DNA from 2 places in the Achromobacter pestifer genome. Region 2 is predicted to be linked to the other one. Evidence: riboswitches for the same ligand, from Rfam matches in the RefSeq annotation. Region 2 holds a riboswitch; the other holds the start of a gene.
What was found. A riboswitch is a leader RNA that binds a small molecule or an ion and turns the genes downstream of it on or off. The one in region 2 is predicted to bind glycine.
Positions count from the first base shown of each region.

Region 1 (15,297 bases), 1.5 Mb from region 2:
GCCGCCATGATGGAACCGCCGGGAGGCACCGCGCTGGTCGAGGAAAGCATCCGCGAAGCCCTGGACTTCCGCCGCGCCATGCGCAAGGTGGAGTCCGAGTTCGGCAAGAACGACTGGTGGTTCAAGGTCTGGGGCCCGAACCGCCTGGTTTCCGAAGGCATCGGCAACCGCGACGAATGGATCCTGGAATCCAACGACCACTGGCATGGCTTCGGCGAAATGGCTGAAGGCTTCAACATGCTGGACCCGATCAAGGCCACGGTCATTACCCCGGGCCTGGACATGTCGGGCAGCTTCGGCGAAACCGGCATTCCGGCCGCGCTGGTGTCCAAGTACCTGACGGAACACGGCGTGGTGGTCGAGAAGACCGGCCTGTATTCATTCTTCATCCTGTTCACCATCGGCATCACCAAGGGCCGCTGGAACACGCTGCTGACCGCCTTGCAGCAGTTCAAGGACGACTACGACCGCAACCAGCCGCTGTGGCGCATCCTGCCGGAATTCTGCCGTGACCATCGCCGCTACGAGCGCATGGGCCTGCGCGATCTGTGCCAGCAGATCCACGAGGCCTACCGCGAGCGCGACGTGGCCCGTCTGACCACCGAGATGTACCTGAGCGACATGGTCCCGGCGCTGAAACCGTCGGACGCGTTTGCCCGCATGGCGCACCGCGAGGTCGAGCGCGTCGACATCGACAAGCTGGAAGGCCGCGTCACCGGCGTGCTGCTGACGCCGTATCCCCCGGGCATTCCGCTCTTGATCCCGGGCGAACGCTTCAACCGCACCATCGTCCAGTACCTGCAGTTCGCGCGTGAGTTCAACGAGCGCTTCCCCGGTTTCGAAACCTACATCCACGGCCTGGCCGACGAAGTGGGTCCGGATGGCGAAAAGCGCTACTACGTCGACTGCCTGATCGAAGACTGATGTTCGATGTAGCAGTACTCGGCGCCGGCGCCGCGGGCATGATGTGTGCCGCGGTCGCCGGCCAGCGCGGCTTGCGCGTGGTGCTGGTCGACCACGCCGAGCGCCTGGCGGAGAAGATCCGTATTTCCGGCGGCGGCCGCTGCAACTTCACCAACATCGGCGCCGGCCCCGCCAACTTCCTCTCCGACAACCCGCATTTCTGCCGTTCGGCCTTGGCGGGCTACACGCCGCAGGATTTCCTGGCGCTGATGAAGCGCCACCACATCGCCTGGCATGAGAAGCATCGCGGGCAGCTGTTCTGTGACGATTCCAGCGAATCCATCATCGAGATGCTGCGCGCCGAATGCGACGCGGGCAGGGTGCAGTGGCGCATGGGCTGCTCGGTGTCCGAGATCGGCCATGGCGAGCAGGGCTTCGAGCTGCGCTCCAGCCAGGGTCCGATCCGCGCCGCGAAACTGGTGGTCGCCACCGGCGGCATGGCCATTCCGCAACTGGGCGCCACCGATTTCGGCCTGAAGATCGCGCGGCAATTCGGCCTGAAAGTGGTGGAGCCGCGGCCCGCCCTGGTGCCGCTGACCTTCGATGCCGAGCAGTGGCGGTCCTTGTCCGAATTGTCCGGCGTGGCGCTGGAGGTCAATCTGCAAACAGGGCAAGGCAAGGCGCGCGGCGAGTTCCTCGAGGATCTGCTCTTCACTCACCGGGGCCTGTCCGGTCCGGCCATCCTGCAGATTTCCAGCTACTGGCAACCCGGCGAGCCCATCGTGATCGATCTGGCGCCCGGCCGCGATCTGGCGGAAGAACTGCTGGCGTCGAAGTCAGGCAACCGGCAGCAGCTGCATACCGTGCTGGCGGGCCTCTGGCCCAAACGCCTGGCCGACCGCTGGCTGCACCTGGCGGAGCAGGGCGGCAAGCCCGGCCTGGCGGCGCTACGCCTGGCGGACGCGCCGGACAAGACCTTGCGTGCGCTGGCGCAGGACATCCACCAGTGGACCCTGGTGCCCAGCGGCACGGCCGGCTACAAAAAGGCCGAAGTCATGCGCGGCGGCGTGGACACGCGCGGGCTGGACCAGAAATCCATGCAGGCCAAGACCACCGCCGGCCTCTATTTCATCGGCGAAGCCGTGGACGTTACGGGTTGGCTGGGCGGCTACAACTTCCAATGGGCCTGGGCTTCGGGCGTCGCCTGCGGCAAGGCGCTGTAGTTTCCACCTAGGGCCATGGCGTCGATAGGCCGGCGCTATGGCAAGAATTGGAAGCTTGCCGTTGTGATATTAAATAAAAATACTTATCATTTATGTTTTCGATATTGATCTAGCCTCGAACAAGGGGGCGGATCTCACGGAGACATGCATGGCTTACACCCTTCCGCCCCTGCCGTACGCCTACGATGCGCTGGAACCCCACATCGACGCGATGACGATGGAGATCCACTACAGCAAGCACCATCAGACCTACGTCAACAGCCTGAACGCCGCGCTGGAAGGCGCGGGCATCGTCACCAATGAGCCGGTCGAGTCCCTGGTGGCGCGGCTGGAGCAGTTGCCCGAAACCGTCCGCGGCGCCGTGCGCAACCATGGCGGTGGCCATGCGAACCACAGCCTGTTCTGGTCGGTCATGTCGCCCGAGGGCGGGGGCGAGCCGGACGGCGCGCTGGCGGCGGCCATCGAAGCCGAGCTGGGCGGGCAAGCCGCATTCCGCGACGCCTTCACCAAGGCCGCGCTGACCCGCTTCGGCAGCGGTTGGGCCTGGCTTTCGGTCACGCCGGCCGGCAAGCTCACGGTGGAAAGCAGCGCCAACCAGGACAGCCCGCTGATGCATGGCAACACGCCCATCCTGGGGCTGGACGTGTGGGAGCACGCCTACTACCTTAAGTACCAGAACCGCAGGCCCGAGTACATCGGCGCCTTTTACAATGTTGTGAACTGGCCTGAAGTGGCGCGCCGTTACGCGGCGACGCAGCGCTGAGCGCATCCCTGGCAAGGAGGGCAGCGGCACATGAATACCTTCAGCCGTCATCGCGTGCGGCCAGCAGCCACCAGCATCAGCGTGTGGACCCTGGCCGTATTGGTGGCCTGCCTGGGCCTGCACCAGCTGTGGGCCTATCTGGACGTGCGCGCGCCGCACGTGGCCGATGCCCTGCTGGGCGGGCTGGTGGCGGCAGCCGCCACGGCGCTGGGCACCCTGCCCATCCTGTTCGCCCGCAGCATTCCGCAAAAAATGCAGGACAGCATGTTCGGCTTCGGGGCCGGCGTCATGCTGGCGGCCAGCGCTTTTTCGCTGGTGGCGCCGGGCATCGCGGCGGGCCGCGACCTGGGCTACGGTCCCTGGGGCGCAGGGCTGACGGTGGGCGCCGCCGTGCTGCTGGGGGCGGCCGTGCTGCTGCTGATGGACCGCACCCTGCCGCACGAGCATTTCATCAAGGGCAGGGAAGGGATCGAGGCGCACCGCCTGCGCCGCACTTGGCTGTTCGTCTTCGCCATCACCCTGCACAACCTGCCCGAGGGCCTGGCCATCGGCGTGGGCTATGCGGGCAACGACGCCATGCGCGGCACCGCGCTGGCTACTGGCATTGCGATCCAGGACGTCCCCGAGGGGCTGGTGGTGGCGGTGGCGCTGCTGGCGGCGGGCTACCAGCGCGCGTTCGCCGTGGCGCTGGGCATGCTGTCCGGCTTGGTCGAGCCGCTGGGCGCGGTGCTGGGCGCCGCGGTGGTGGGTTGGTCCGAGCCGCTCTTGCCCTGGGGCCTGGGTTTCGCCGCGGGCGCCATGCTGTTCGTGATCAGTCACGAGATCATCCCGGAATCGCACCGCAAGGGGCATGAGGTCTACGCGACTTGCGGGCTGATGTTGGGCTTCGTGCTCATGATGCTGCTGGACACGGCGCTGGGTTGAGGCCGCCGCAGGCATTCCCTGGCCGCGGCTTTCGTTGTATGCTTTCGGCGCTGTCACGCATGTTGCGGGAGAGAGCGGCCTGTATGTCCGGCCGCCGCCGAAGGCGCAATTCGCCCAGAATCGCTCAGGTAACCCATACCGCCCATGCTTGCCCCGTCCCGGTTTTCTTACCGCATGGACGCGGCAAAACAGTACTCTGGAGAGACCTGGCGCCGCCCCTGAACTAGGGACATAGCGAGCAGCCCAGGCGCCGAAGGTGCAAACCCGCCACGCGGGGCAACTCTCAGGCAAAAGGACAGAGGGGCGGAAGATTCAGCCGTTGTGCCAGCGCAGTCCGCTTGGCGCCACCGGCATTCCGTAACCCTGGCAACACTGCCGTCCCGGAGTTTCCGCGCATGTCCGCAACCCTCAAACGCACCCCGCTGGCCGAAGAACACGTCGCCTCTGGCGCCCGCATGGTCGACTTCGGCGGCTGGGACATGCCGCTGGCCTACGGTTCGCAGCTGGAAGAGCACCATGTCGTGCGCCAGGACGCCGGCATGTTCGACGTGTCGCACATGCTGAACGTCGACGTCGCCGGCCCGGACGCTTTTGCGTTCCTGCAACGCCTGGTCGCCAACGACGTGTCCAAGCTGACCGTGCCCGGCAAGGCGCTGTACAGCTGCATGCTGAATCCGCAGGGCGGCGTGATCGACGATCTGATCATCTATTTCTTCGCCGCCGACGAATGGCGCGTGGTGGTCAACGCCGGCACGGCCGACAAGGACGTCGCCTGGATGCAGCGCGTCAAGCAGGCCGGCCAGTTCGACGTCGCCATCACCCCGCGCCGCGACCTGGCCATGGTGGCGGTGCAGGGGCCGAACGCCCGCGCCAAGGTCTGGGCCGCGCGCCCGGCCTGGCAGGCCGCCAGCGAACCGCTGACCCCTTTCGTGGCCGCCCGCGTGGGCGACGACACCCTGGTGGCCCGCACCGGCTACACCGGTGAAGACGGTTTTGAAATCGTGCTGCCCGCCGCCGAGGTGGTGCAGCTGTGGCGCGATCTGGTTGCCCAAGGCGTGCGCCCTTGCGGCCTGGGCGCGCGCGACACGCTGCGCCTGGAAGCCGGCATGAACCTCTACGGCCAGGACATGGACGAGCTGACCCAGCCCGACCAGGCCGGCCTGACCTGGACCGTGTCCCTGAAGAACGCCGAGCGCCGTTTCATCGGCCGCGACGCCCTGGAACAATTCGCCACCCCGGCCAGCTTTATCGGCCTGAAGCTGCAAGAGCGCGGCGTCATGCGCGCGCACATGGCCGTGCGCACCAAGGATGGCATGGGCGAGCTCACCAGCGGCACCATGTCGCCCACGCTGGGCGTGTCGATCGGCTTCGCCCGCCTGCCGCAAGGCGTCAAGCCGGGCGACACGGTCGAAGTCGACATCCGCGGCAAATGGGTGCCCGCCCTGGCCTGCAAATTGCCGTTCGTGCGTAACGGCAAAGCGGTCGAACACTCGTAAACTCGAAGCTTCGCGCGAGCCGCCGGCCCCTGGGGCGATGGCCGCCCGCGCGAGGCGCGCAACACCATTCATCTACCCGCATTCCCTCAGGAGTTCCCATGAGTCTGCCCACCGATCGCAAGTACACCGAGTCCCATGAATGGGTCAAAGCCGAAGGCGACGTGTTCGTCGTCGGCATCACCGATACCGCCCAGGACCAATTGGGCGACCTGGTCTTCGTCGGCGACGTGAAGGTCGGCGCCAAGCTGAACGCCGGTGAGACCGCTGGCGTGGTCGAGTCGGTCAAGGCCGCTTCCGACATCTACGCGCCCGTGGCCGGCGAGATCGTCGCGTTCAACGAAGAACTGGAAAACAACCCCAACCTGATCAACGAATCGGCTTTCACCGCCTGGATCTTCAAGATCAAGCCGGTCAATGCCGCCGACGCCGACAAGCTGCTCGACGCCGCCGGCTACGAAGCCGTCGCCAACGGCTAAGCCGCTGGTCCGGACCGGGCGCGCAAGCACTAGCTCCGCGCCCGATCCGCAAGATGCAATACCGTCCGTCCTCCGACGACACCCGCTATCCCGAGACCTCTCCATGTCGCGCGCCCTAGACACCCATACCGACTTCATCCCCCGCCACATCGGCCCTTCCGACGCCGACCAGGCCGCCATGCTCGCCGTCATCGGCAGCGCCAGCCTGGACGCCCTGCTCGAGGAAGTCGTGCCGCCCAAGATCCGCAGCCAGGCCCCGCTGGCGCTGCCCGCCTCGCGCAGCGAAACCGACGTGCTGGCCGAACTGAAGCAGATCGCCGGCCGCAACAAGGTCTACCGCAACTACATCGGCCAGGGGTACTACGGCACGCAGACGCCCAACGTGGTGTTGCGCAACATTCTTGAGAATCCCGCCTGGTACACGGCCTACACGCCTTACCAGCCCGAGATCTCCCAGGGCCGCCTCGAAGCCCTGCTGAACTACCAGACCATGGTCGCCGACCTGACCGGGCTGGACATCTCCAACGCCTCGCTGCTGGATGAAAGCACCGCCGCCGCCGAAGCCATGACGCTGGCGCGCCGCAGCGCCAAGTCGAAGAGCCCGGTGTTCTTCATTTCGCGCCACGTGCATCCCCAGACCATCGAAGTCGTGCGCACGCGCGCCGAAGGCCTGGACATCGAGATCGCCATCGGCGACGAGGCCGAGGGCCTGCCGGAGTGCTTCGGCGTGCTGCTGCAGTATCCGCACAGCACCGGCTCGGTGGCCGACTACCGCAAGCTGGCCGAGGCCGCGCACGCGCAAGGCGCCATCGTGGCCGTCGCGACCGACCTGCTGGCGCTGGCCCTGCTGGCCGCGCCCGGCGAATGGGGCGCGGACATCGCCATCGGTTCGGCCCAGCGCTTCGGCGTGCCGTTCGGTTTCGGCGGCCCGCATGCCGGCTTCATGGCCTGCAAGGACGCCTTCAAGCGCAACATGGCCGGCCGCCTGGTCGGCGTGTCCAAGGACGCGCAGGGCAATCCGGCGATGCGCCTGGCGCTGCAGACGCGCGAACAGCACATCCGCCGCGAGAAAGCCACTTCCAACATCTGCACCGCGCAAGTGCTGCTGGCCGTGATGGCCGGCATGTACGCCGTGTGGCACGGCCCGGCCGGCATCCGCCGCATCGCCGAGCGCGTGCAGCGCAGCACCGCCATCCTGCGTGCCGAGCTGGTCAAGCTGGGCGTGAAGGTCGCCAACGACACCTTCTTCGATACGCTGCTGCTGGAAACCGGCGCGGCCACCCCGGCCATCCTGACCGCGGCCGATTGCGCGCACATCAACCTGCGCCGCGTCGACGGCGCCCGCCTGGCGGTTTCGCTGGACGAGACCGTCACCGTCGCTGACCTGCAGGCGCTGGTCAACGTCTTCGCCGCCGGCCTGGAGCGCGACGACGTCGAACTCGACATCGACGCGCTGGACGCGGCCGCCGCCAGCGGCATTCCCGCCGGCGTGGCGCGCGAAAGCGCGATCCTGACGCATCCGGTGTTCTCCAGCGTGCAGTCTGAAACCGACATGCTGCGCTACCTGCGCAAGCTGGCCGACAAGGACCTGGCGCTGGACCGCACCATGATCCCGCTGGGTTCGTGCACCATGAAGCTCAACGCCACCGCCGAGATGATCCCCATCACCTGGCCCGAGTTCGCGCTGATCCACCCGTTCGCACCGGCTTCGCAAAGCCAGGGCTACAACGAACTGATCGACCGCCTGTCGGCGGCGCTGTGCGAGATCACCGGCTACGACAACATCAGCCTGCAGCCCAACTCGGGCGCGCAGGGCGAGTACGCCGGCCTGTTGGCCATCCGCGGCTACCACCAGGCCAACGGCCAGCATCAGCGCAACATCTGCCTGATCCCGTCGTCCGCGCACGGCACCAACCCGGCCTCGGCGCAACTGGCCGGCATGGACGTGGTGGTGGTGGCTTCCGATTCCAACGGCAACGTCGATCTGGCCGATCTGCGCGCCAAGATCGAGCAGGTCGGCGACAAGCTGGCCGCGCTGATGATCACGTATCCGTCCACCCACGGCGTGTTCGAGGAAGCTGTCACCGAGATCTGCGATCTGGTGCACCAGGCCGGCGGCCAGGTCTACCTGGACGGCGCCAACATGAATGCGATGGTGGGCGTGGCCCAGCCGGGCAAGTTCGGTTCGGACGTGTCCCACCTGAACCTGCACAAGACCTTCTGCATCCCGCACGGCGGCGGCGGTCCCGGCGTGGGTCCGGTGGCGGTGCGCGCGCACCTGGCGCCTTACCTGCCTGGCGTGGTGAACGAACAGGGCAAGCTGCCTGGCGACGCCAAGGTCGGTCCGGTCTCGGCCGCGCCGTTCGGCTCGGCAGGCATCCTGCCGATCCCGTTCGTGTACATCTCGCTGATGGGCGCCGACGGCCTGCGCCGCGCCACCGAAGTCGCCATCCTGAACGCCAACTACATCGCCACCCGCCTGCGCGACCACTATCCGGTCCTGTACGCGGGCCGCAATGGCCGCGTGGCGCACGAGTGCATTCTCGATGTGCGTCCGCTCAAGGAAACCAGCGGCATCAGCGCCGAAGACATCGCCAAGCGCCTGATGGACTACGGCTTCCATGCGCCCACCATGAGCTTCCCGGTGGCCGGCACGCTGATGGTCGAGCCGACCGAATCGGAAGGCGTCGCCGAACTGGATCGTTTCATCGACGCGATGATCTCGATCCGCGAGGAAATCGCCCAAGTCGAGCGCGGCGAGCGCGATGCCGAGGACAACGTCCTGAAGAACGCGCCGCACACCGCGCAGATGCTGCTGGCCGAGGAATGGCTGCACGACTATCCGCGCCAGCAGGCCGCCTATCCGGTGGCTTCGTTGCGCGACGCCAAGTACTGGCCGCCGGTTGCCCGCGTGGACAACGCCTACGGTGACCGCAACCTGGTGTGCGCCTGCCTGCCGATCGAAGCCTACGCATAAGCGCAGTCGGCGCGGCCCGGCGGCAAAAAAAATCCCCCATCCGAAAAGATGGGGGATTTTTTCGTCTTGCTTCGGCCGAGGCTTACTTCGCCGGCGCGGCCTTGCTGGCCACGGAGAAGTCTTCGGCGATGCTGAAGAACGTGTTCAGCATGATCTGCAGGTTTTCCTTGCCGATGCCGCCTTCCGAGTTCATGTCCATCTGCAGCACGGCCCGGTTCTTGTCGTCCAGGTAGGCGCGCGTCCAGCGGTATTCCTGGTTCCAGGCATTGATGGCCTTGAGCGAGACCGGCTTCTTGCTGCTGTAGGTCGCGGTCACGACCAGGTCATGGCACTTCTCGGTGAAGTCGTTGCACAGGAAGTCGACGCGCAGCTCGCTGGCGCCCGTGTCGCGGGGATCCAGGATCAGGACGGGACCCTCGTCGCCATCCTGCTTGCGGGGGTTGTAGACCATGTCGTCCAGCATGGTCGTCACGGTGTCCAGGTCGAAGTCCTGCATGTAGCCGGCCGCGGACGCGGTGTCGGAGGCTGCGGCCAGTTCCGTGCCTTCGGCCGGTTCGCCTTCCTCTTCCATGCCGTCCATGTCGTCGTCCATGCCGGTCGCGCCCAGCAGGCCCGCGAACAGTTCGTCGGCGGGGATCTTCTGGCCGTTCAGGTCGCCCATGCCATCGGCGAAGTGGAACTTGCCGATGATGTTGTCGCCGTCGTTCTTGCCGACGTTGAGCATTTCAGCCATGCCGGACATCGAGCGCATCTGGTCGTCGGCTTCCTCGGCAGCTTTTTCCGCGGTCAAGCCTTGCTTCTTGACGGCGTACTGCACGATCAGGTCGCGCACCATGGGCTTGGAGATAACCAGGGTCGCATCGATCTGCTTGATGGCCTTGACCATGATCTCCTGTGGCGTCAGATCCTTGACGTTGGGCGGATTGGTCAGGTCCAGGGCGAAGGTCAGCTTGCTTTCGCCCTTGTCGGTCTTCCAGCTGATCGGGTCGATGCTGAACGTGGGGTTGCCGTTGAGCAGCTTGCCGGCATTTTCCAGCACGGCGTCGAACTGTTCGTCCTTCAGGCCTTCGTCGCTGGCGCCCAGCATGTACTGGCGCACGATCTGGTTGTAGGTGTCCGACAGCTGCTTGATGGCGGCGCCGTCCAGCTTGGCGAGCTTGATCACAGCCTGGCCGTTGCCCAGGGCCACGTCGTTGAACGTGATGTTGCCGGTCTGGTAGGTGGCTTCGACGTTGACGTTCTTGTCGTCTTCGGCCAGCTTGACGCCATAGCCCAGGTTGTCCAGCGAGACCTTGACGTCGTCACCGGGGCGGGTGACGTCGATGCGCTTGAGCTTGACGCTGGAGTCGCCAATGGACAGGCCGAACTTGCCCATGCGGCTGTTGACGTCCATCGTCAGGCCGGACACCAACATCTTGATGGGGTCGTCCGATTTTTCGCCATCCACCGACAGCGTTTCCATCAGGGCGTGCGCCGTGACGGCTTGCTGCGCGCGGTCGAAGGTGCCGTTGATCGCCATGCCGCTGAAGTTGACGGCGTTGCCTTCGTGCGTGATCTGCACGGGGGCGATATTGGCGGTCGAGGTGGCGAAGCCGCCGAAATTGATGATCGTGTCCGCGCTCAGGGGCACCACGCCCTTGGTCAGCTCGAACAGTTCCTTGATGTTGTCGGTCTTGGCGAGCTCGGCGTGCGTGAACGCCAGCTTGGGCGCGATGGCGCCGCGCGCCAGGGCGCTCTTGGGGAAGGGACCGTGTTCGATGGATGCGTCGAACTCGATCATGCCTTTGGGCAGGTCTTCGGCGATCTTGTCGCCCTTGACCAGCGACACGCCATAACGCGCCTGCGTCGAGAACAGGCCGCGCTCGTACTTCAGCTGATCGATGCGCAGACCGAACAGAGGCGTGATCTTGGCCAGTTTTTCGTTGGCTTCCGCCAGATGGCGCTGCGAGCTTTCCTCGATGCGCTTGCCGGTGTACCACGTGGCCCCGACCCAGCTTCCCGCTCCCACTATGACCACGCCCAGGGTGATCGCTACGCTCTTTTTCATCGTTCTGCTTGTATCGTTGATTATCGAGTCATATCCGGTGACACGCGGCTGCTTCTGGCCGCCGGACCCTGTTATTGGCGTCCGCCATCGGAATACACGTATTCATCGGCTTGTAAGGCCCGCGGCGAGTATACCGAGGCCGATGGTCATGTGACCACGCCCACCGTTACAGAAGATTTCAAAATGAAAGCCGGCGCGTTCGCGCCGGCTTTTCAGGACTAAATACCGCGACCGGAGATTACATCGGGTCCAGGGGATAGATCGGACGGCGCACGTGCTTGAATTCAAGCTGGCCGTAGTCCGAGGTGGTAACCCCCACGCCGGTGCATTCGATGACCTGTGTCGCCATGTCGGAGAAGCCCGCGCGCCAGTGGACTCGGCTCTTGAGCACGACGTAGCGCTTTTGCAGCGGATCGATGCCGGCCGACAGCAGGCAATTGATGTCGAAGGGCTCCTGGTGGCGGGACACCACCACGATTTCCACGCGGCCCGTGTCGATCACGACCGTCAGGCCGGTGTCGTTGCGCACGCCACGGTACATCGGTCCGCGGTTCAGATAGACGCCGTCGAACACCAGTTTGACGCGGCCGGTAACTTCCAGCGGTTCGCTGGGCTCCTTGATGGCGGGCATGGCCATCTTGCCGCCAAGCTTGATCGTGATGGTCTGCCCCACGCCCGCGGCCGCCGCCTGCTGTGCCGCCTCCGGGTCGCAGATGGCGTAGAAAACCACGTTCTCCAGTTCCTGGCGCAGCACCTCGGCCAGCACGGCGGTGGTGTCCATGGTGCCGCCGGAACCGGTGTTGTCGTAGTGGTCCAGCAGCACGACCGGGCCTTGTTCGATGGCCTTGGCGCGCGCGATGGTGGGAGCCAGCGGTTCCGGCTGGAACACCCAGTCGGCGCGGTCGCTCCAGGCGCGATCCAGCAGTTCATCGCGGTGGCGCTGCGCCTCGGCCAGATTGCCGTCGGTACAGACCACGGCGCTCAGGCCGGCTTCGCGGATGTCGGCGTGCGGGAATCCCACGAAGACCGAGGCGGCCAGCACGCCGCCGGCTTCCAGTTCCTTGCAGCGTTCCTGCAGCGGCTTGTTGGGCGCGGCATGGGTGCCCTGGCACATGATGTGCGGCAGCATGGGCTTGTTGGCCCAGGACATGACGGGCTTGATCTCGCCCTTCAGGGTGCGCGCGATCACGTTCGCGGCGCGCAGGCCCGCGGCGCGGATGTCCACGTGCGGATAGGTGTGGAAGCCGCTGATGACCGTGGCGTTCTTGACGATGTCGTCATAGACGTTGGCATGCATGTCCAGCGTCACCGCCACGGGCGTATGCGGATCGATCTCGCGCAGGCGGCGCAGCAGGTCGCCTTCGGCATCCTCCACGCCCTCGGCGACCATGGCGCCGTGCAGGTCCAGCAGGATGGCGTCGTAGCCGCCGCGCTGGACCTCGTCCAGGACCAGCTTGCACAGCCGTTCGTGGGTTTCGGCGCTGGCGGGGCCGCTGGGCCAGGACTCGGCCGCCACGGGCACGACGATTTCGGCGCCTTCGCGGCGCGCCACTTCGATATAGCCGCCCAGGCCGCTGTCGGTGTTCTCGTAGGCCTTGATGGCGCGTTCGCCGGCCAGGACCTCGGGATTGCCGCGGAAGAAGCGTTCAAGCGGAGTGGGCACGGGCGAAAACGTATTCGTCTCGTGCTTGATCATTGCCAAAAGCCAACGCATGGGAATTCCTGTGGGTTTGCTGTTGAGGATGGTTCAGGCGGCCTGGGGAGGCTGGGGCCAGGGGTGTTGCTCGGGCCGCATGGTTTCCCAGGCGCGCGCGATGCGCAGCACGCCCAGGTCGTCGAAGCGCGCGCCGGCGATCTGCAGGCCGATCGGCAGGCCCGCCTTGGTGTAGCCGCAATTGACGGATGCCGCGGGCTGCTCGCTCATGTTGTAGGGGAGCGTGTAGCCGATGTGGTGCATGGTGGTCGCGACTTCGTTGGTCGGCGACGGCCATTCGGCGTTGTAGGCGACCACCGGGGCCACGGGCGAGAGCACGTAGTCGTAGGGCGCGCAGGCCGCGACCGTCTTGGCGCGCACGTTCATGGTTTCGTAGTAGCTGCGGAACACGGCTTCGCCCGATTGGCCTCCGCCGCTTTCCGCCCAGGTGCGGATGAAGGGCAGGATCTTGTCGCGGCGCTCTTGCGGCAGGGCCGCCAGGTCGATGGCCGAGCGGGTGCGCCAGAAGCGGTCCACGCCCTCCAGCATGGCGGGCGTCATCCAGGGCCGCATCGGCGTCACGATGGCGCCGGCGGCCTCGAAGGCGCGGGCCGCGGCTTCCACCGCAGCGCGGATCTCAGGGTCCAGGGGCAGGCCGCAGCCCGCGTCCATCAGCAGGCCGATGCGCACGCCGCGCAGGTCGAGTTCCAGGTCCAGCCAGTCGAAGTCCTGGTAGGGCAGGCTCATGTGGTCGCGCGCGTCGGGCTGCGACAGCACGCCCATCATGAGCGCCGAGTCGGCGACGGTGCGCGTCATGGGGCCGGCGCAGCGGCCCATGAACGGCGGATCGATGGGAATGCGGCCCAGGCTGGGCTTGAGCGTGGCGATGCCGCACCAGGCCGCCGGCAGGCGCACGGAGCCGCCGATGTCGGTGCCGATGTGCAGCGGGCCGTAGCCGGCCGCCGCCGCGGCGCCCGCGCCGGCGCTGGAGCCGCCGGGGTTCTTGGACAGGTCCCAGGGGTTGCGGGTCAGTTCGTGAAAGCTGGACAGGCCCGAGGACAGCATGCCGAAGTCGGGCATGGTGGTCTTGCCCAGCAGCACGGCGCCGGCTTCGCGCATGCGGGCGGCCGGCGGCGCGTCGGCGGCGGCGGGCTTCAGTTCCGTGGCTGCCGTGCCCAGCGGCACCGGCACGCCGCGCGTGGCGATGTTTTCCTTGATGGTGGCGGGCACGCCGTCCAGCGTGTGGCCTCCGGTTGCCAGCGGTTCACCCTTCATCCAGCGGGCTTCGGAGGCGCGGGCCTGCGCCAGCGCGCCGTCCGGATCCAGGGCGTAGGTGGCCTTGAGCTGCGGTTCCCAGCGCGCGATGTGATCCAGCACCGAACGGGTGACCTCGACGGGCGACAGCGTCTTGTCGCGGTAGGCCTGGAGCAGCTCCACGGCGGACAGTTCATGCGGTTGCGGCATTTCGGTTCCAGTGTGTGTACAGGCGGCGCGCGCCTCAGGGCGCGGCGGCGTGGCCCAGGCCGGCGGCGACCGGCCGGAAGTTGCGGAAGTCCCAGTCGCGTCCGGGGGCGGCGTCGATCAGGGCCCGCGTGTATTCGTGGCGCGGTTCGGTCAGCACGGTTTCGGCGGAGCCGGTCTCGACGACCTTGCCGCGCTGCATCACCATGATGGTGTCGCAGATCTGCGCGGCAACGCGCAAGTCGTGGGTGATGAACAGCACGCCCACGCCGGTGCGCTGGCGCACCTGCTCCAGCAGTTCCAGTACCTGGGCCTGTACCGACACGTCCAGGGCGGACACGGCCTCGTCGGCCACCAGGATCTCCGGGTCCATGACCAGGGCGCGCGCGATGCAGATGCGCTGGCGCTGGCCGCCGGAGAACTGGTGCGGGTAGCGGCGCATCGCGTCCGGGCTCAGGCCCACCACGCTCAGCGTTTCGCCGGCGCGCTTCAATGCCTGCTCGCGGGCCACGCCGAAGTTCAGCAGGCCCTCGATGATGGATTCGCCGACGGTGCGGCGCGGATTCAGCGAACGGTACGGATCCTGGAACACGATCTGTATGCGACGGCGCACGGGGCGCAGCGCCGAGCCGGACAGGGTGCTGAGGTCTTCGCCGCCCATCATCATGTGGCCCGCGGTGGGTTCGATCAGGCGCACGATGCAGCGCGCCACGGTGGACTTGCCCGAACCGGATTCGCCCACGATGCCCAGGATTTCACCCTTGCGCAGCGTCAGGTTGACGTCGGTGGCCGCGATCACGCTGCGCGCCGTCTGGCGCGAGAACAGCGAACTCTTGGTTCCATAGGTGCGGCCCAGTCCCTTGACGTGCAGCACCGGCATGCCGGAGGGCGCTTCGCGGCGCGAGGGCACCAGGCTGGGCACGGACGACACCAGGCGGCGCGTGTAGGACTGCTTGGGTTCGGCCAGGATCTCGTTGCGCGTGCCGCTTTCGATCAGGTCGCCGCGGTTCATCACCACGATGCGGTCGGAGATCTCGGCCACCACGCCGAAGTCGTGCGTGATGAACAGCACGGCGGTCTGGTGCTTTACCTGCAGCTCCTTGATGAGCGCCAGGATCTGCTTCTGCGTGGTGACGTCCAGCGCCGTGGTCGGTTCGTCCGCGATCAGCAGCTTGGGTTCCAGGATCAGCGCCATCGCGATGACGATGCGCTGGCGCTGGCCGCCCGACAATTGGTGGGGATAGGCCTCGAAGATGCGCTCGACGTCGGGCAGGTGCACGGACTGGAACATGTCCAGCACCTTGGCGCGGCGTTCCGCTGCCGACATCTGCTTG
Region 1 is NZ_CP053985.1:3,665,768-3,681,064, forward strand. It holds gene FOC84_RS17590 (arginine/lysine/ornithine decarboxylase) at 1-924, shown strand, start outside; gene FOC84_RS17595 (NAD(P)/FAD-dependent oxidoreductase) at 924-2,126, shown strand; gene FOC84_RS17600 (superoxide dismutase) at 2,275-2,889, shown strand; gene FOC84_RS17605 (ZIP family metal transporter) at 2,920-3,813, shown strand; glycine riboswitch at 3,869-3,964, shown strand; glycine riboswitch at 4,000-4,122, shown strand; gene gcvT (glycine cleavage system aminomethyltransferase GcvT) at 4,209-5,309, shown strand; gene gcvH (glycine cleavage system protein GcvH) at 5,408-5,785, shown strand; gene gcvP (aminomethyl-transferring glycine dehydrogenase) at 5,889-8,762, shown strand; gene FOC84_RS17625 (DUF945 family protein) at 8,845-10,809, opposite strand; gene FOC84_RS17630 (M81 family metallopeptidase) at 11,048-12,523, opposite strand; gene FOC84_RS17635 (amidase) at 12,557-13,966, opposite strand; gene FOC84_RS17640 (ABC transporter ATP-binding protein) at 14,001-15,297, opposite strand, start outside.
Region 1: it holds a riboswitch for glycine, as region 2 does, so the genes downstream of both, gcvT (glycine cleavage system aminomethyltransferase GcvT) here and FOC84_RS24345 (D-amino acid dehydrogenase) in region 2, are expected to answer to the same signal.

Region 2 (15,297 bases):
GCGCTGCCGGCGTCTCCCGACCTGGCCTGGCTGCGGCGCGATCTGCGCCAGCTGATGAGCCGCGACGTGGGCGTGCTGCGCAGCGACACATCGCTCGCGCGCGCAGCGGCCTTCATCGGTCCGCTGCGCGCGCAGATTGAGGCGCGGCTGTTGCGCGAGGGGCCTAGCCTGGAACTGCTGGAACTGCGCAACTTGGCCGTGGTGGCAGATCTCATCGTGCGGGCGGCAAGCGCGCGTGGTGAAAGCCGGGGGGCGCATTTCAACCGGGATCGTCCGGGCTCGGACGCCGTGGATTTGCGATTGCGCGCGCCTGCCGCGCCAGCGTAGGCGCGGGTGGGGCAGTTTCCGGCCGGCCAGCGGCTCAGGAAACACCGGTCAGCAGATGCTGTGCGGCGCCTGTTGCGGCGCGCCTGAAGCGCGACGGCGATACGCCCATGTGCTCGCGGAAGAAGCGCGAGAAATTGCCGGGCGTGGAGAAACCCAGGTCCAGCGCCACCGAGGTCAGCGGCTGTTCCTGCTGCACCAGCAGGCGCACCGCTTCCTCCACGCGCACGGCGCTCCAGAATACCTGCGGCGTGGTGTTGAGCTGGTCTCGGAACAGCGCGAAGAAATGGCCGCGCGACAGGCCCACGCGGCTGGCAACTTCCTCGGCCGTGATCGGTTCGTGGGCATGTTCGCGCATATAGGCGATCGCCGCGCGTAGCCTGCGGTCCAGCGCCGGAGCGGCGGGCATGAGACTGCGCGGGCGTTCGGGTCCGGTGGACGAGTCGATCGCCGCTTGCAGCAGGGCCTCCACTTCGGCATCCAGGTCGGCGCCCGGGTGTTCGTGCGGCGCGACAATCTTGTCCAGCAGGCGCCAACAGCCCTGGCGCACTGCCGCGTCAATCGGAACGCCAGGAGCGGCGAAATGGAACGGCCGGCCGGTGGCGGCGCGCCGCTCGTCCAGCCAGGGCTTGGCGATGTAGAGCACCAGGAAGATCGCTGGGCGCGAGCGCTCCAGCAGCCGCGCGTCGTGCGATTCGTAGGTGTTGGTGCCGAGCGCCAGGTGTTCGCTATAGGGGACCGGGGTCTGGCCGACATGCCCCAGCACGCGCGCGCCGCCCAGCCACAGGGCCAACTGCACTTCCGCGTGCGCGTGCGCGATCAGGTCGTCGCGCAGTTCCAGCACGACGGCGCGGCCGAACGCGCCTTCGTGCAAGGCGTAGGTCTCCTGCATCTTTGTCTCCCGTTTTTCTCATCGCCTCGTCGCGCAAGCCTGGGCGTGCGTGTGTGCGGGCGGGTGCGGCGCTCAGGGAATTTTATGGGGGTTTGCGCGTTTGTCCGCGCTAGGTGTATTCACTAGGCACAAAATCTGACTCTGCGATAAGTCCGCGTACCCGACGATAAGCGCGCCGCCGCCTGCGCCGATACAGTCATGGAAAATTGCCGGCGCCAATGCCGATGCAAGCAGCGACTGTTCAGATAAAAGGAGACGGCAGCATGAGCACGCAACACGTCAACGGCATGGCCGTGGAAATCGACGGCGGGGGGCCTGCACTGCTGTGCATACACGGCCTGGGCGGCTCCTCGAACACCTGGACGCCGGTCATGGGCGCCTTCGACGGTTTCCGCGTAATCCGTCCCGATCTGCCCGGCAGCGCACGCTCCGCTCTGGGCGAAAAGCGCCTGTCCATCGCCGCCTATGTGGACGCTTTGGCCGGACTGCTGGACGCACTGGACGTAGATGCGGCGCACATCGCCGCGCATTCGCTGGGTACCGTCGTGGCCCAGCATCTTGCCGTGACGCATCCGGGCAGGGTCAAGTCGCTGGCCTTGTTCGGCCCGCTGGCCTCGCCGCCGGACGCGGGGCGGCCCGGCATCCGTGCGCGGGCGCAGCTGGCCCGCGGCGGCGACGCGGCCATGCAGGAGATCGCAGACGCCATCGTCAAGGCCGCGACCAGCGCTCAGACCAAGCAGGATCAACCCGCCGTGCTGGCGCTGGTGCGCGAGAGCGTGATGCGCCAACCGCCGGAAGGCTATGCGCAGAGCTGCGAGGCGCTGGCCGATGCGCAGCCGGCCACTGTCGAGACGATAGGCGCGCCGGCCCTGCTGGTCACCGGCGACCAGGACGGCGTTGCGCCGCCGGCCAATGTCGAGACCCTGGCCGCGCGCATGCCCGGGAGCCGCCGCATCGTGCTGGACGGATGCGGCCACTGGACCACCTACGAAAAGCCCCAAGCCTGCATGCAGGCCCTGCGGGAGTTCCACGCGGCGCTGCGCTAGGCCACGTTTTCCTGGCGTTTCAACATAAGAAATCGGCCCCCAACGCGGGCCGGAGGAGACCTGTCATGTCCAGAATTGCCATTACCAATGTCGCCATCTTCGATGGCAGCGGCATGGAACCTTTTCAAGGCGAAGTGTTGATCGACGGCGCGCGCATCGCGCAGGTCGCGCGCACGCCCGAGCAGGTGAGCCGGGAGGGCGCGCGCCTCATCGACGGGCGCGGCCGCTTTCTGATGCCCGGCATGACGGAAGCGCACACGCATTTCTCCTGGAATGACCAGCCTACGCTAGCCGCGATCCAGTTCATGCCGCCGGAAGAGCACATCCTCTGGTGCGTGCGCGTGGCCAAGCGCTACCTGGAAATGGGCTGGACCTCGGCCATCGGCGCGGCAGCCGCCAAGCCACGGCTGGACGTGGTGCTGCGCAACGCCATCAACGCCGGCGAATGCCCGGGGCCGCGGTATCTGGCGGGCAGCCAGGAGATCACCACCATAGGCGCGCTGGGCGACAACTCGCTGCCGCACATGCCGTTCGACGAGCTTAGCTTCGGCAGCGTGTGCTGTGGCCCTGAAGAGATCCGGCGCTCGGCGCGTACCTTCATCAAATACGGTGTCGATCACCTGAAGATAAATCTGTCCGGCGAGTACATCGCCGGGCTGCCGGCCGAGATGTCGCCGTTTGCGGAAGACGAGATCGCCATGCTGGCCAGCGAGGCCAAGCGCTATGGCAAGCGCGTCGCGGCCCACGCGCGCTCCAGCGAGTCGGTCAAGCAATGCGTGCGTCACGGCATCGAGATGATCTACCACGCCAGCTTCGCCGACGAAGAGGCACTCGACATGCTGGAAGCCAACAAGGACCGCCATTTCGTCGCGCCCGGCATAGGCTGGTTGATCCGTACCGCCTTCAATGCCTCTGAATACGGCATCACGCCCGCCATCGCCGAACAGATGGGCTACAAGCGCGAACTGGAAATCGCCTCGGAGTCGCTGCGCAAGATGCACAAGCGGGGCATCCGCATCCTGCCCGGAGGCGACTACGGTTTTGCCTGGATGCCGCATGGTACCAACGCCAATGATCTCCAGTATTTCGTCGACTACATCGGTATGACCCCCACGGAGGCGCTGGTTTCCGCCACCGGCCTGGGCGGCCATATCATGCAGCGGCCGGATGAACTGGGCATGCTGCGCGCCGGCTATCTGGCGGACTTGGTCATGGTCGATGGCGATCCGCTCAAGGATCTGTCGCTGCTGGTCGATCCGGACAGGATCGTGCTGGTGATGAAGGATGGGCAGGTGTGCAAGGACACTCGTCCAGGCGGGCGCAGCGATGCCGCGGCGGTGCAGACCACGGAGGACCTCAGGGAGGCCGTGGCGCATTGAACCCTCGGGCGCCCGCAAGGGGGCGTCTTCTTCCGTCAGGCGGGGTGTGCTGTAGCCGCGCGCTGCGCAATCAGTTCTCCGATCCGGTCTATCACCGCCAGCAGCTGCGGCGTTGCCGGCAATGCCGTGTTCATTCGCAGGCAATTTGCAAACCGCTTGCCGTCCGCCGAGAACATCGCGCCAGGGCAGACGCTGAAACCTTCGGCCTGCCCCTGTCGCATCAATTCCCGCGTATCGGTTCCTGCTGCCAATTCCAGCCACAGCAGGAACCCCGCATCCGGTTGCGTGTAGCGGGTGCTTGCGGGCCAGGTAGACCGTATCCGCGCCGAGATGGCGCGCATCGAGGCCTGCGTCCTGGCTGTGAAGCGCCGCAGGTGCCGGTCGTAGTCGCCATTGAGCATCAGATCGGCCAGCGCCGCCTCCATGACGGGCGATCCCGCCAGGCTGGCTTCGACGCGCTTTTCCGTGGCTTCGCGCACGTAGCGGCCGGCCTCCAGCCAGCCGGTGCGCCAGCCTGGGGCCAGCGTTTTCGACACCGACGAGCAATACAGCACCATGCCTGCGGTATCGAAGGTCTTGCACGAAGGTTCGCGTTGCGGCTGCATGGTGATGTCGCCATACAGGTCGTCTTCGATCAGAGGCACACCCGCGCGCGCGATCAGCTTCACCAGCCGCTGCTTCGCTTTCGCAGGCATGGTGAAGCCGGACGGATTGTTCGCGGTCGGACACACGATCACCGCCGCGATCCGGTAGCGCTTCAAGGCGCCATCGAGCACCTCCAGGTCCATGCCCCAGTCCGCGTGCGCGGGGATCTCCAGCGCCTTCAGGCCGTGCGCCTTCAGCAGCATCAGCGTGCCGAAGTAGCAGGGCGATTCCACCGCGACCGTATCGCCGGGCTTCGTCACCACGCCCAGGGCGATTTGCATGGCCTGCGTGGCGCCAGCAGTGATGATGAGCTTGTCGGGATCCAGGTTTCCATCCCAGCGCAGCGCCCGCTTGGCGATTTGGCGGCGCAGGTCCGCGCGGCCGGGCGGCACGCTGTACAGCACGCCCTGTGCGCCCAGGCGGCGATGCGCGGCAGCGACGCTGCGGGCCAGTTCGCGGTTGGGCAGCCAGTCGGGGCAAGGCGTGGCCGCGCCCAGCATGACCAGGTCGGGCGAGCGGGCCTGGGCGAACAGGTCGTGGACCTGCCCGGTCAGCGTGACGGGGCGCGGCAGCGCGGACGGACGCTGGGGCGCCGGACGCGCAACGGGCGCTTGGTGGCGCGGCGCCACGTAGTAGCCGGAGCGGGGGCGGGCGACGACCAGGCCCTGCGATTCCAGCTCACGCAAGGCGCGTTCGGCGGTGGGCGCGCTGACCTTGTTGGCCAACGCCAGTTGCCGCACTGACGGCAGCTTGTCTCCCGGCGCGAGCTGGCCGCGTGCGATCACGGCGCCCAACCGCGAGGCAATGCGGCCATATGTGGTGGCGGAAGCGGCCATTGAATTCTGTATAGGTGGTTTTGTTGGATATCTGACTATACAGATAGGCTGGCGGCGACACTAGCATCACGTCTTGTCTAGACTGGAGAGACTGATGAAAGTCGCAATGCTTGCCTACGACGGGTTTACCGATGTGGACCTGTTCCTGCCCTGGGACCTGTTCAACCGCGTGCAGGATCCGGACTATGTGAACTACCAAGGGCCCTGGTCGGTCCGCATCTGTTCCGATGGCGAAGAGGTCAGGTCCAACACCGGCATCAGCTTCCGGCCGCACGGCAAGCTGGAAGAGCTGCGCGAGGCCGACGCCGTGTTCATCGTCAGCGGTCCGGGTTCGCGCGCCAAGCTGGCGGACGCGGACTTCATGGCCCGCCTGCAACTGGATCCGGACCGCCAGGTGATCGGCGCCATCGATTCGGGGGTGCTGTTCCTGGCCAAGCTGGGCTTGCTGGAAGGCAAGACGGCCACGACCTATCCCGGCGTGTTCGCCGAACTGGAGTCGATGGGAATCAGCACCGTGCACGAAGCGCTGGTCGTGCACGGCAATGTGGCATCGGCGGGCGGCTGCTTGTCCACCCAGGATCTCGCGGGCTGGATCGTCGAGCGCTTGCTGGGCAAGGAAAAGTCCGAGGCGATGCTGGGGATGATCGCCAAGGTGGAGTGAGCGCGCGGTGGCGCTGTTCTACGTTCTCAAACCTCGCCCACCCCCTCCCGCACGCTCGCCGCCAGCATCTGCGCGGTCGCCGCCGACAAGGTCCAGCCCAGATGCCCATGCCCCGTGTTGTAGAACACGCCCGGCCGCCTGCCGGGGCCGACGCGGGGCATCATGCTGGGGGTCATGGGGCGCAATCCGCACCAGGGCACCACGCGCGAGGTGCGGATGCCGGGGAAGTGCTTGCGGGTCCAGTCCACCAGCGGTTGCACGCGTTCGGCGCGGATGTCCATGTTGAAGCCGTTGAATTCGGCCGTGCCGGCCACGCGGAAGCGGTCGCCGAGGCGGCTGGTGACGATCTTGGCGGCTTCGTCGAGCAGGCTGACATGCGGCGCGGCGGCCTGGCTGGCGGCGTCGTCCAGGTGCACGCTGATGGAGTAGCCCTTGACCGGGTAGATGTTGAGCGTGTCGCCCAGCTGCCTGGCGAACTGCCGGCTGACCGCGCCGGCGCAGACGACGATGGCGTCGGCCTCGTGCTGTTCGTGGCGCGTGCCGCCCTCGCGCGCGACGTCGAGCACGTACGGCGCGCCGTCCACGCTGATGTTGCGGATGTCGGCGTCCTGCGCGAAGCGCACGCCGCGGCGCTCGCAGGCGCGGGCCAGGCCGCTGGTGAATTTGTGGATGTCGCCGGTGGCGTCCGAGGGCGTGTAGAAGCCGCCGTAGCAGGGGGTTTGCAGCGTGGGCTCGATGCCGCGCGCTTCCTCGGGCGATACCGCGTAGCGTTCCAGCCCGCCTTCCTGCAGCAGGGCATTGGCGCGTCGCGCGGTCTCGAAGCTGGCGGCGTCGTGGTAGATGTGCAGGATGCCGCGGCGTTCCAGATCGAAATCTATGCCTTCTTCCTCGGCCATGGCGTACAGATGCTGGCGCGCGGCGATGGCGAGCCGCGTGGTCTCGATGGTGTTGCGGCGATAGTTGCGGATCTGCCCGACGAACTGCGCCAGCCATGAATACTTGTGCCAGCTGAACCGGGGGTTGAGCAGCAGCGGCGCGTTGCGGCGGCCGAGCCAGCGCAGGCCTTTCATGACGGTGGCGGCGCTGTTCCAGACCTCGGCGTTGCTGGCCGACAGTTGGCCGCCATTGGCGTAGGAGGTTTCCATGGCGGGATAGCGCTGGCGGTCATAGACGGTGACCTGGTATCCCAGTTTGCTCAGGGCATAGGCGGACGTGACGCCGGTGATACCGGCGCCAATGATGGCGATGCGGGGCATGATGGCTCCAGATTGAGTGGCCGCGGCCACCCGGCCGCAGCACCCCATCTGTCTCTGTACCTGAGAGCTTCACCCGCGGCGCAAGCGGCGGCGGGATCCCCTTCGGTGGGCGCGCTTGGCGCCTCTCTCCAGATTGTCTAGACCGCGCAGTCCTGTTTGCCTGAGAGTTTCCGGGGCGGTTGCTCCGTCGGCGCCTGCCGCTGGGACAGGTCTCTTCTGCGGGGTTTTGGATCGACGAGGCGAGAATAGCCAAAATTCTCGGAAATGAGGCTAAGGGTTAGTACCAATGGAGCGCCGCGCCGCGTTACGATGCATGCGCGCCGTTCGCCGCGGCGCCACGGGACTCAATACGAAAAGGGATGACGGGTATGCGCCTGAGCAGAATGCTGCGCACGGGGTTGTTTGCACTGATGGCTGGGGGCTGCGCCCTGGCGCAAGCCGGTCAGGCCGAGACCGACCGCGCGATCGACGAAGCGGCGCAGGCCGTCATGCGCGAACACGGCATCGCGGGCCTGTCGATCGCCGTCACCCGCAACGGCGCGCAGCGCTTCTACAACTACGGCGTGGCGTCCAGGGAAACGGGCAAGCCGGCCGGCAGCGACACGCTCTACGAGATCGGATCCATCAGCAAGACTTACACCGCGACCCTGGCGGCCTACGCGCAGGCGCGCGGCCGCCTGGTCCTGGCCGACAGCCCGGCCAAGACCCTGCCGGAGCTCGCCGGCAGCGACTTTGCCAAACTGAGCCTGATCAACCTGGGCACGCACACGACCGGCGGCTTTCCCCTGCAGGTGCCCGACGGGATCAAGAACCAGGCGCAGCTGATGGCTTACCTCAAGGCCTGGAAGCCCGAGCATGCCGCCGGCACGTACCGTACCTACGCCAACCCCAGCATCGGCATGCTGGGCGTGGTCGCGGCCAAGAGCCTGAACCGGCCGTTCAAGGCGGCCATGGAGCGGGACCTGTTTCCCAAGCTGGGCCTGACCAGCACCTACATCGACGTGCCCGCCGCCAGGATGGCGGACTACGCGCAGGGCTACAACAAGCAGGACGCGCCCGTGCGCGTGAATCCGGGCGTGCTGGCGGACGAGGCCTACGGCGTGAAGACCAGCGCGCGCGACCTGATCCGCTTCGTCGACGCGAACATGGGTTTGAACCTCGCCGATGCCGAACTGCGCGATGCGATCGCGCAGACGCACGTCGGCTATTACCAGCTGGGCGATATGACCCAGGACCTGGCCTGGGAGCAACTGCGCTATCCGGCGACGCTGGACGCGTTGCTGACGGCCAACGCCGGCAACTACAACAGCCAGAGCCAGCCGGTGGCCGCGCTGAACCCGCCGCTGCCGCCGCAGGAGGCCGTGTGGATCAACAAGACGGGTTCGACCAATGGCTTCGGCGGCTACGTGGCGTTCGTGCCGTCGAAGCGGTTGGGCATCGTGATACTGGCCAACCGCAACTATCCGAACGAGGCCAGGGTCCGGCTGGCGTACCGGATCCTGGACGAATGGGATAAATAGGCGCGCAGGCCCGGGCTAGCGCGCAGGCGGCTGGCGCGCCGCGTCGTAGCGGGGCAGCAGCTCCATCACTTCCAGCCGCTTGCACAACTGCGCCAACCGCTCCATCTTGTAGGCGTTCAGGTCCACGCCGGCGTAGTCATAGAAGCCCTGGCCGTCGCGCAGCCCGTTGCGCCCTTGTTCCATGTTGCGGGCGATGAGGGCGGGCGAGGCGAAGCGCGGATCGATGGCGTCGGCGAGATAGCGCGAGGCGTAGTAGAGGATGTCGCCGCCGCCCCAGTCTATGAATTCCAACAGCCCTAGAACCGAGAAGCGCAAGCCGAAGCCCAGGCGCACGGCCGTGTCGATGTCTTCGGCGCTGGCCACGCCTTCCTCCACCATGCGAGCCGCTTCGTTCATGGCCAGGGCCTGGATGCGGGGCACGATGTAGCCGGCGGCGGGGGCGCATTGCACCGGCTTCTTGCCCGCCAGGCGCAGCGTTTCCAGCAGGCCCTGCGTCGCGGCCTCGCTGGTCTGGGGGCCGCGGCTCACTTCCACCAACGGAATGAGGTAAGCGGGATTGAGCCAATGCGCGTTCAGGAAACGTTGCGGGCCCAGCACCAATTCCGCCAGTTCGGTGACGAGAAAGGTGGAGGTGGTCGACGCGATGATGCTGTCCGGCGCGCAGGCCGCGCCCAGCCATAGAAAGGCGTCGCGCTTGGCGTCCAGGCGTTCGGGCACGGCTTCGAACACCACGCGCGCCTGCCGCAGGTCTGCTTCGGCATCCTCGCGCGCGCACAAGCGCACGCGCGCCAGCGCAATCTCCGCCTGCGAGGCATCGAGCAAGCCCAGCCTGGACAGGATGCCGAGTTCGCGGCGCAGATCGTCCCGCACGCGTGCAAAGTACTCGGCCTGCTCAGCGGGCGTGCGCGGCTTGATGTCTATCAGCGTGACGTCCAGTCCGGCATGGATGTATGACAGCGTGATGCCCACGCCCATGCGGCCGGCGCCGATCACGCACAGTTTTTCGTTCATGGCATGCATCCTCGTGTCAGCAGCCTTCAGCCAGCAGTTCGCGCATGCCGTCGCGCGACAGGCGGTCCAGGCCCAGGCGCTCCAGCGTGCGTCCTTCGGCGTAGAGATCGCGGCCGGTCACCGCGCTGGCCAGGCTCAGCAAGCCTTGCGCCACAGGCGTCGGCACGCCCGCCCAGCGGCCGGCGGATACCAGGAATGACAGGCCGAGCCGCGTGTCCTCGAGCATGTAGCGGTGCGTGTGCAGGTCTATGTCCTCGCGCCAGTCGCCGCTGTCGGTGAGCCGGCCGTGGGCGCCGCGGCCGTACATCCATTCGTCGCCTTCGGCGGCATAGTGGTCGGCCAGCGGGAAGTGCGGCGCGGCATAGCCCAGGGCCGCGCGGATGGCGATGCGCTCCGCGTCCAGCGCGTCGGTCACGCGCCGGATGGAGGCCTGGGTGCCTTCGTTGTGGATGTCCCAATTGTCGAAGTGTTCCAGCGGCCCCGCGTTCATCATGATGAGCGGCGGGTGGATGATGGGGCCGGCATTCATCAGCGCGCCGGAAAGCCCGTCCTCTACCGGTTCGATGCTGGGGTAGGCGCGCTGGACCACGGCCAGCGCATGCTCCGACAGCCGGCGCGGGAAGACGCCCGTGGGCAGGCGGGTGGCATAGCCGCTGACGACGACTCTTTCGCCATGCTTGCGGGCCAGATAGGGCAGGGTGCCGGTCTCGGCGAAGGCCGTATCGGCGGAATTGCCGGCGTCTTTCATGGCGCGGGCGAAGACGTAGCAGCCGAAGGTGCCAGGCGGCAGGAACACGACCTGGCCGTCGCGCAGCAGCGGCGCCAATGCCTGGGCCAGCGCTTCGTGGGTGGTGGACGGCAGGGGTATGACCAGCAGCTCGGCATCCGCGACGGCCGCGGCCAGGTCGCGCACCAGCTGCAATTGCCGCGGTCCGTCGCCCAGCGGGAGCTGGCGCGTGCCGCGATAATCGGTGACCGTCAACGCGCCCGCGTCCCGCAATCCCTGGAAGGCTGCCCAGTCCCGCCGCCACCAGCGCACCTCATGGCCTTTTTCAAACAAGTCGGCCGCCGCCGCGTAGCAGCCGTGGCCGCCGCCTATGACGCTGATTCTCATGGTCAAGCTCCGTCTGTTGGAGCCTTGATCCTAGCGGCGGCGCGCAGGCCAGGCTGCGCCGAACGCGCAAGCGGCGTTCCGATCCGGCAAGCGAATCCACGCGCCGCCCGGCGGCGCCTAATGCCTGCCCTGGCGCAGGGTGTCCGACGGCAGGCAGCCGTAGCGCTTGCGGTAGTGGGTGGCGAAATGTCCGAAGCTGGAAATGCCGTGCCGCAGCAGGATGTCGGTGACGCTGTCGCCTTCACCGGCCTGCGCAAGCGCCGCGTGCACCTGCGCCAGCCGCTGGTTGCGCACGTAGTCGCTGGGACTCTGCTTCAGGAACTGCGAGAAGCCGTTTTGCAGCGTGCGCACGGAGACGCCGCAGTGGGCCGCCAGGTCCATCAGCGAGAGCGGTTGGTCCAGATGGCTTTCTATGTAATCGCGCGCGCGCCGCACGTGCAGCGGCAGCGGCTGGCGGCGGTCCGCCTGCAGGGCCTCGGAGTAGTTATGCGGCAGCTGGGTCAGCAGCAGCGTCAGCAGGTAGTCGGAAAAACCGGCGGCCAGGGTCTGCGTGACGCCTTCGATGGCGGGGTGGCGGTACAGCCGGCAGAGATAGTCCAGCGTTTCGCGCACCGCCACCGGTCCGGGAGCGTCGGCATCCATTTGCAGGTCGAACACCAGCGCCTGTTTGACGGGGCGCTCGAGCAGCCGCTGCAACTGGCGTTCCAGCGCCTCGCGCTCGACGCGCAGGATCAGGTTGCGGCAGTCGCGGCCGATGCGGATCACGCTGCGCTCGGAGGGCGAGGAGATCGTCAGGCTGCCCGCGTTCATGGAGGCGCTGCGCTTGCCCAGCGTGATCAGCCCGGAGCCTTGCAGCGTGATGCGGATCAGGTAGTAGCTGGCGATGTCGCCGGCGTCGATCTCGACCTCGGCGCCGTAATGCAGATCGAACAGCGCCGCATTGCCGAAGAAGACGCCGTACAGGCGGGATTGCAGGGATTTTCCCGGAGGGACGCACATGCGGTGCGACCATAGGTGTTGGCTGACCTGATCCTTGATCTCGGCGATGTTGCCCGAGTCCAGCAAGCAATGGCGGTCCAGCGGATTGGTGTCGTTGAACATGCTTTCCTGCGCAGCGGGAACAGTCATTGCGTCAGGCGTATAGAGGCTGGCCGCGCAAAGACCTACAAAAGATGGGCCTGCAAGCAAGTGAGGCGCAACCCGGCCCGTTGGGCGATGGGCAGATCTCACCACCATACAAGGGAAACAAACCATGACTGACGGCAGCCCGCGGCACGGATCAAAACCTAGCTACGCCTACGAGTGGTACGTCGTGGTGATATGCATGCTAGCGTACATATTTTCCTTCGTCGACAGGCAGATCCTGGCGCTGATGATCGAACCCATCAAGCACGATCTGCAGCTGTCCGACACGCAATTCAGCTTGTTGCACGGGCTGGCGTTTTCCTTGTTCTACGCCTTCATGGGCATTCCGATCGCCTTGCTGGCGGATCGCTATTCCCGGCCGAAGATCATCGCGATCGGCGTGGCCTTCTGGAGCCTGGCGACCGCGGCCTGTGGCCTGTCGCGCAATTTCGCGCAGATGTTCCTCGCGCGCATCGGCGTGGGCGTGGGCGAGGCGGCGCTGTCGCCCGCCACATACTCCATGCTCAGCGACATGTTTCCGCGCGAAAAATTGGGACGCGCCGTCGGGATCTATTCGATCGGCTCGTTCATAGGCGGCGGCATGGCCTTTCTGATCGGCGGCTATGTCATCGACCTGCTCAAGAGCGTGGACACCGTTACCTTGCCCTGGATAGGCGCAATACGGCCGTGGCAGGTGACCTTCTTCATCGTGGGGTTGCCCGGCCTGCTGATCGCGCTGCTGATCCTGCTGACCGTGCGCGATCCCCAGCGGCTGGGCTTGCGGCGCAATGCCGCGGGGCAGGTGCAGAAGCCCGCCATGAAGGACACCTTCCGCTTCCTGGGCCGCCATCGCGGCACTTTTTTCTGCCACTATCTGGGCTTCTCGTTCTATGCGATGGTGCTGTTCGCGCTGCTGGGCTGGACGCCGGCGTTCTACATGCGCAAGTTCGGCATGTCGCCCGTGGAAGCGGGCTACATGCTGGGCGTGGTGGTGCTGGTCGCCAACACCGCCGGGGTGTTCTGCGGCGGCTGGTTGATGGACTGGCTGGCCAAGCGCGGCTACAGCGATGCGCCGCTGCGCGCCGGCGTGATCGGCGCGGCGGGCATGGCCTTGCCCGCGGTGATCTTCACCCAGGTCGATTCCCTGTGGCTGTCGGTGGGCTTGCTGCTGCCCGCCATGTTCTTCGCCTCGTTTCCCATGCCGACCTCGACGGCCGCGATGCAGATACTTCCGCCCAATCAGCTGCGCGCCCAGGTGTCGGCGCTGTTCCTGCTGATCTCGAACCTGATCGGGCTGGGTCTGGGCACCACCGCGGTGGCCATGCTGACGGACCGGCTGTTCAAGAACCCGGCGGCGGTCGGGCAGTCCATGTCGGTCCTGGTCGGCGTGGCCACGGTGCTGTGCATTGGCCTGCTGGCCGCGGGCTGCAAGCACTATCGGCGCAGCCTGAACCTGGAAGCGCAAGAGGCGCCACCGCTTGCGCCCGCGCGCGTGTCTTCCTGAAAGCGGCTGCCAGGGCTGCCCGGGGCCGCGATGCGGCCCTTTTTTGAACTCTGTTACCTCTTCGTTGAACTGCACATTCCTCGTAAAAGAAATGGTGCCGGGGATGCGCTATAACGGACGCTTGACGCATTACTGTTCCCCTAATTCATGCCCCGTTTTCCCCGCAGTTCGTCGCTGGCCCTGTCCGTTGCCCTGGTGGGCGTCCTGGCGGGATGCTCATCCCCCAAGCCAGAGTTCGAAAAAGAAGACTTCACCCAGAACAACACCTACTCGCGCACCGTCGCCGCGAGCAACGTCGCCGCCTGCGACGCGGGCCGTCGCGCCTTGCTGAGCCAGGGCTACAACATCGACAAGTTCGAGGGCTCGCGGGTCACCGGGCACAAGAATTTCCAGGACGAAAACGGGCAGCACACGCAGATCGCCTTCAACATCGAATGCGCCTCCGACGGCAGTGCGAACGAACGCGCCACGGTGTTCGCCAACGCGGTGCAGGACCGCTATTCGATCAAGCGCACCAACAGCTCGGCCAGCGTGGGCGTGAGCGTGCTGGGCCAGGTGTCCATGCCATTCGGCTCCAGCGACGATTCGTTGGTGAAGACGGGCAGCCAGACGGTTGCGCGGCCCAAGTTCTATGAAGGGTTCTTCCAGCTGCTGCAGCGCTTCCTGCCGGATGCGCAGGCCGCCGCCGCGCCGCAAGCGCCCGCGGGCGGCCGTGGCAAGCCGCAACCCAAGGCCGCGCCGCCCGAGCCGGCGGAATCTCCGGACAAGCCGGCCGATACGCTGAATCCGGCGGCGGCCAATGATGCCAGTGAATCGCCGAAAGCACCGTCGGCAGGAGGTTCCAGTTCACCGGCCGCGCCTGCATCCGCCGCGCCCGCCGCCGTGGCCCCTGCGCCGACGGCTCCGACGCCCGCGGCGTCCGCGCCTGCGTCTGTTGCTCCTGCGTCTGCTGTCCCTGCATCCAGCGCACCCGCATCGACTCCCACGCCCGCCGCGCCGGCCAGCTCCGAGGCTGCCAAGTAGGGCAGCGACGCCGCGTCGGTTTGCCCTGGCGCAAACCGATGCGCCGCGCCGATTCGCGGCGCGGCCCGCATCCGGCGATAATCCCGGGCACCATGACCTATCAACTCCTGAAAATGCTCCACGTGGCGGCCGTGGTCGCCTGGCTGGGCGGATCGCTGTTCGTGTCCTTGTTCCTGCTGTCCTCGCAGCCGCAGGACAGTGAGGAAGCCCCCAAGGAACGCAAGATGCTGGGCGCGCTGCGCCGCTGGACGCTGTACGTGACCACGCCGGCCATGGTGTTGACCTGGCTGGTCGGCCTGCATCTGGCCATGACCTTCGGCTGGTTCGCCATGACTTGGATCTGGGTCAAGGTGGGCTTCGCGTTGGCGCTGTCGGCGCTGCTCGGCATCCAGAGCGCGGCGCTGCGCCGCATGGCCAACGGCAGCGCCAGGCGTCCGCCGCTGGTGGATCTGTACGCGCCGTTCACCGTCGTCGCCTCCGCCGCCATCGTGACGCTGGTGGTCGTCAAGCCCTTCTGATCCGCGCGGCTGGGCATGTGCCGGGACCATATGCCCAACCGCCATAACCAAACGCCCCTGTAATAAGGACTCAACGAACTATTCGTTCGCGCGGTCCGTCCCCCTCCCTAGAATCGTTTCTCTCATAACCGCATAGCCTGAGAGGCGATTCCAATATGACTTCCCGTTTCTTCAAGCGCCTGCTGGGCGCGGTGCTCGCTTCGGCGGCAATGTTCCATGGCCCGGCTTTCTCGGCCGATCCCAAGCCCTTGAAGGTGGGCGTGCGCGGCGGCGTCGACGAGCAGATCTGGGAGGTGGTGGCCCAGGTCGCCAAGAAGAACGGCCTGGCCGTGGAGCCCGTGGTGATCACCGGCACCGCCAGCCCGAACGAGGCGCTCAACAACGGCGACCTCAACGCCAACGCCTTCCAGCACATCCCTTTCCTGAACGACCAGATCAAGCAG
Region 2 is NZ_CP053985.1:5,130,656-5,145,952, forward strand. It holds gene nadB (L-aspartate oxidase) at 1-327, shown strand, start outside; gene FOC84_RS24320 (helix-turn-helix domain-containing protein) at 362-1,216, opposite strand; gene FOC84_RS24325 (alpha/beta fold hydrolase) at 1,480-2,262, shown strand; gene FOC84_RS24330 (metal-dependent hydrolase family protein) at 2,328-3,641, shown strand; gene FOC84_RS24335 (PLP-dependent aminotransferase family protein) at 3,677-5,122, opposite strand; gene FOC84_RS24340 (DJ-1/PfpI family protein) at 5,217-5,783, shown strand; gene FOC84_RS24345 (D-amino acid dehydrogenase) at 5,810-7,039, opposite strand; glycine riboswitch at 7,084-7,175, opposite strand; glycine riboswitch at 7,177-7,268, opposite strand; gene ampC (class C beta-lactamase) at 7,423-8,559, shown strand; gene FOC84_RS24355 (3-hydroxybutyryl-CoA dehydrogenase) at 8,575-9,570, opposite strand; gene FOC84_RS24360 (NAD/NADP-dependent octopine/nopaline dehydrogenase family protein) at 9,587-10,684, opposite strand; gene FOC84_RS24365 (AraC family transcriptional regulator) at 10,802-11,812, opposite strand; gene FOC84_RS24370 (spinster family MFS transporter) at 11,937-13,313, shown strand; gene FOC84_RS33500 (DUF2242 domain-containing protein) at 13,461-14,336, shown strand; gene FOC84_RS24380 (CopD family protein) at 14,429-14,854, shown strand; gene FOC84_RS24385 (MetQ/NlpA family ABC transporter substrate-binding protein) at 15,010-15,297, shown strand, end outside.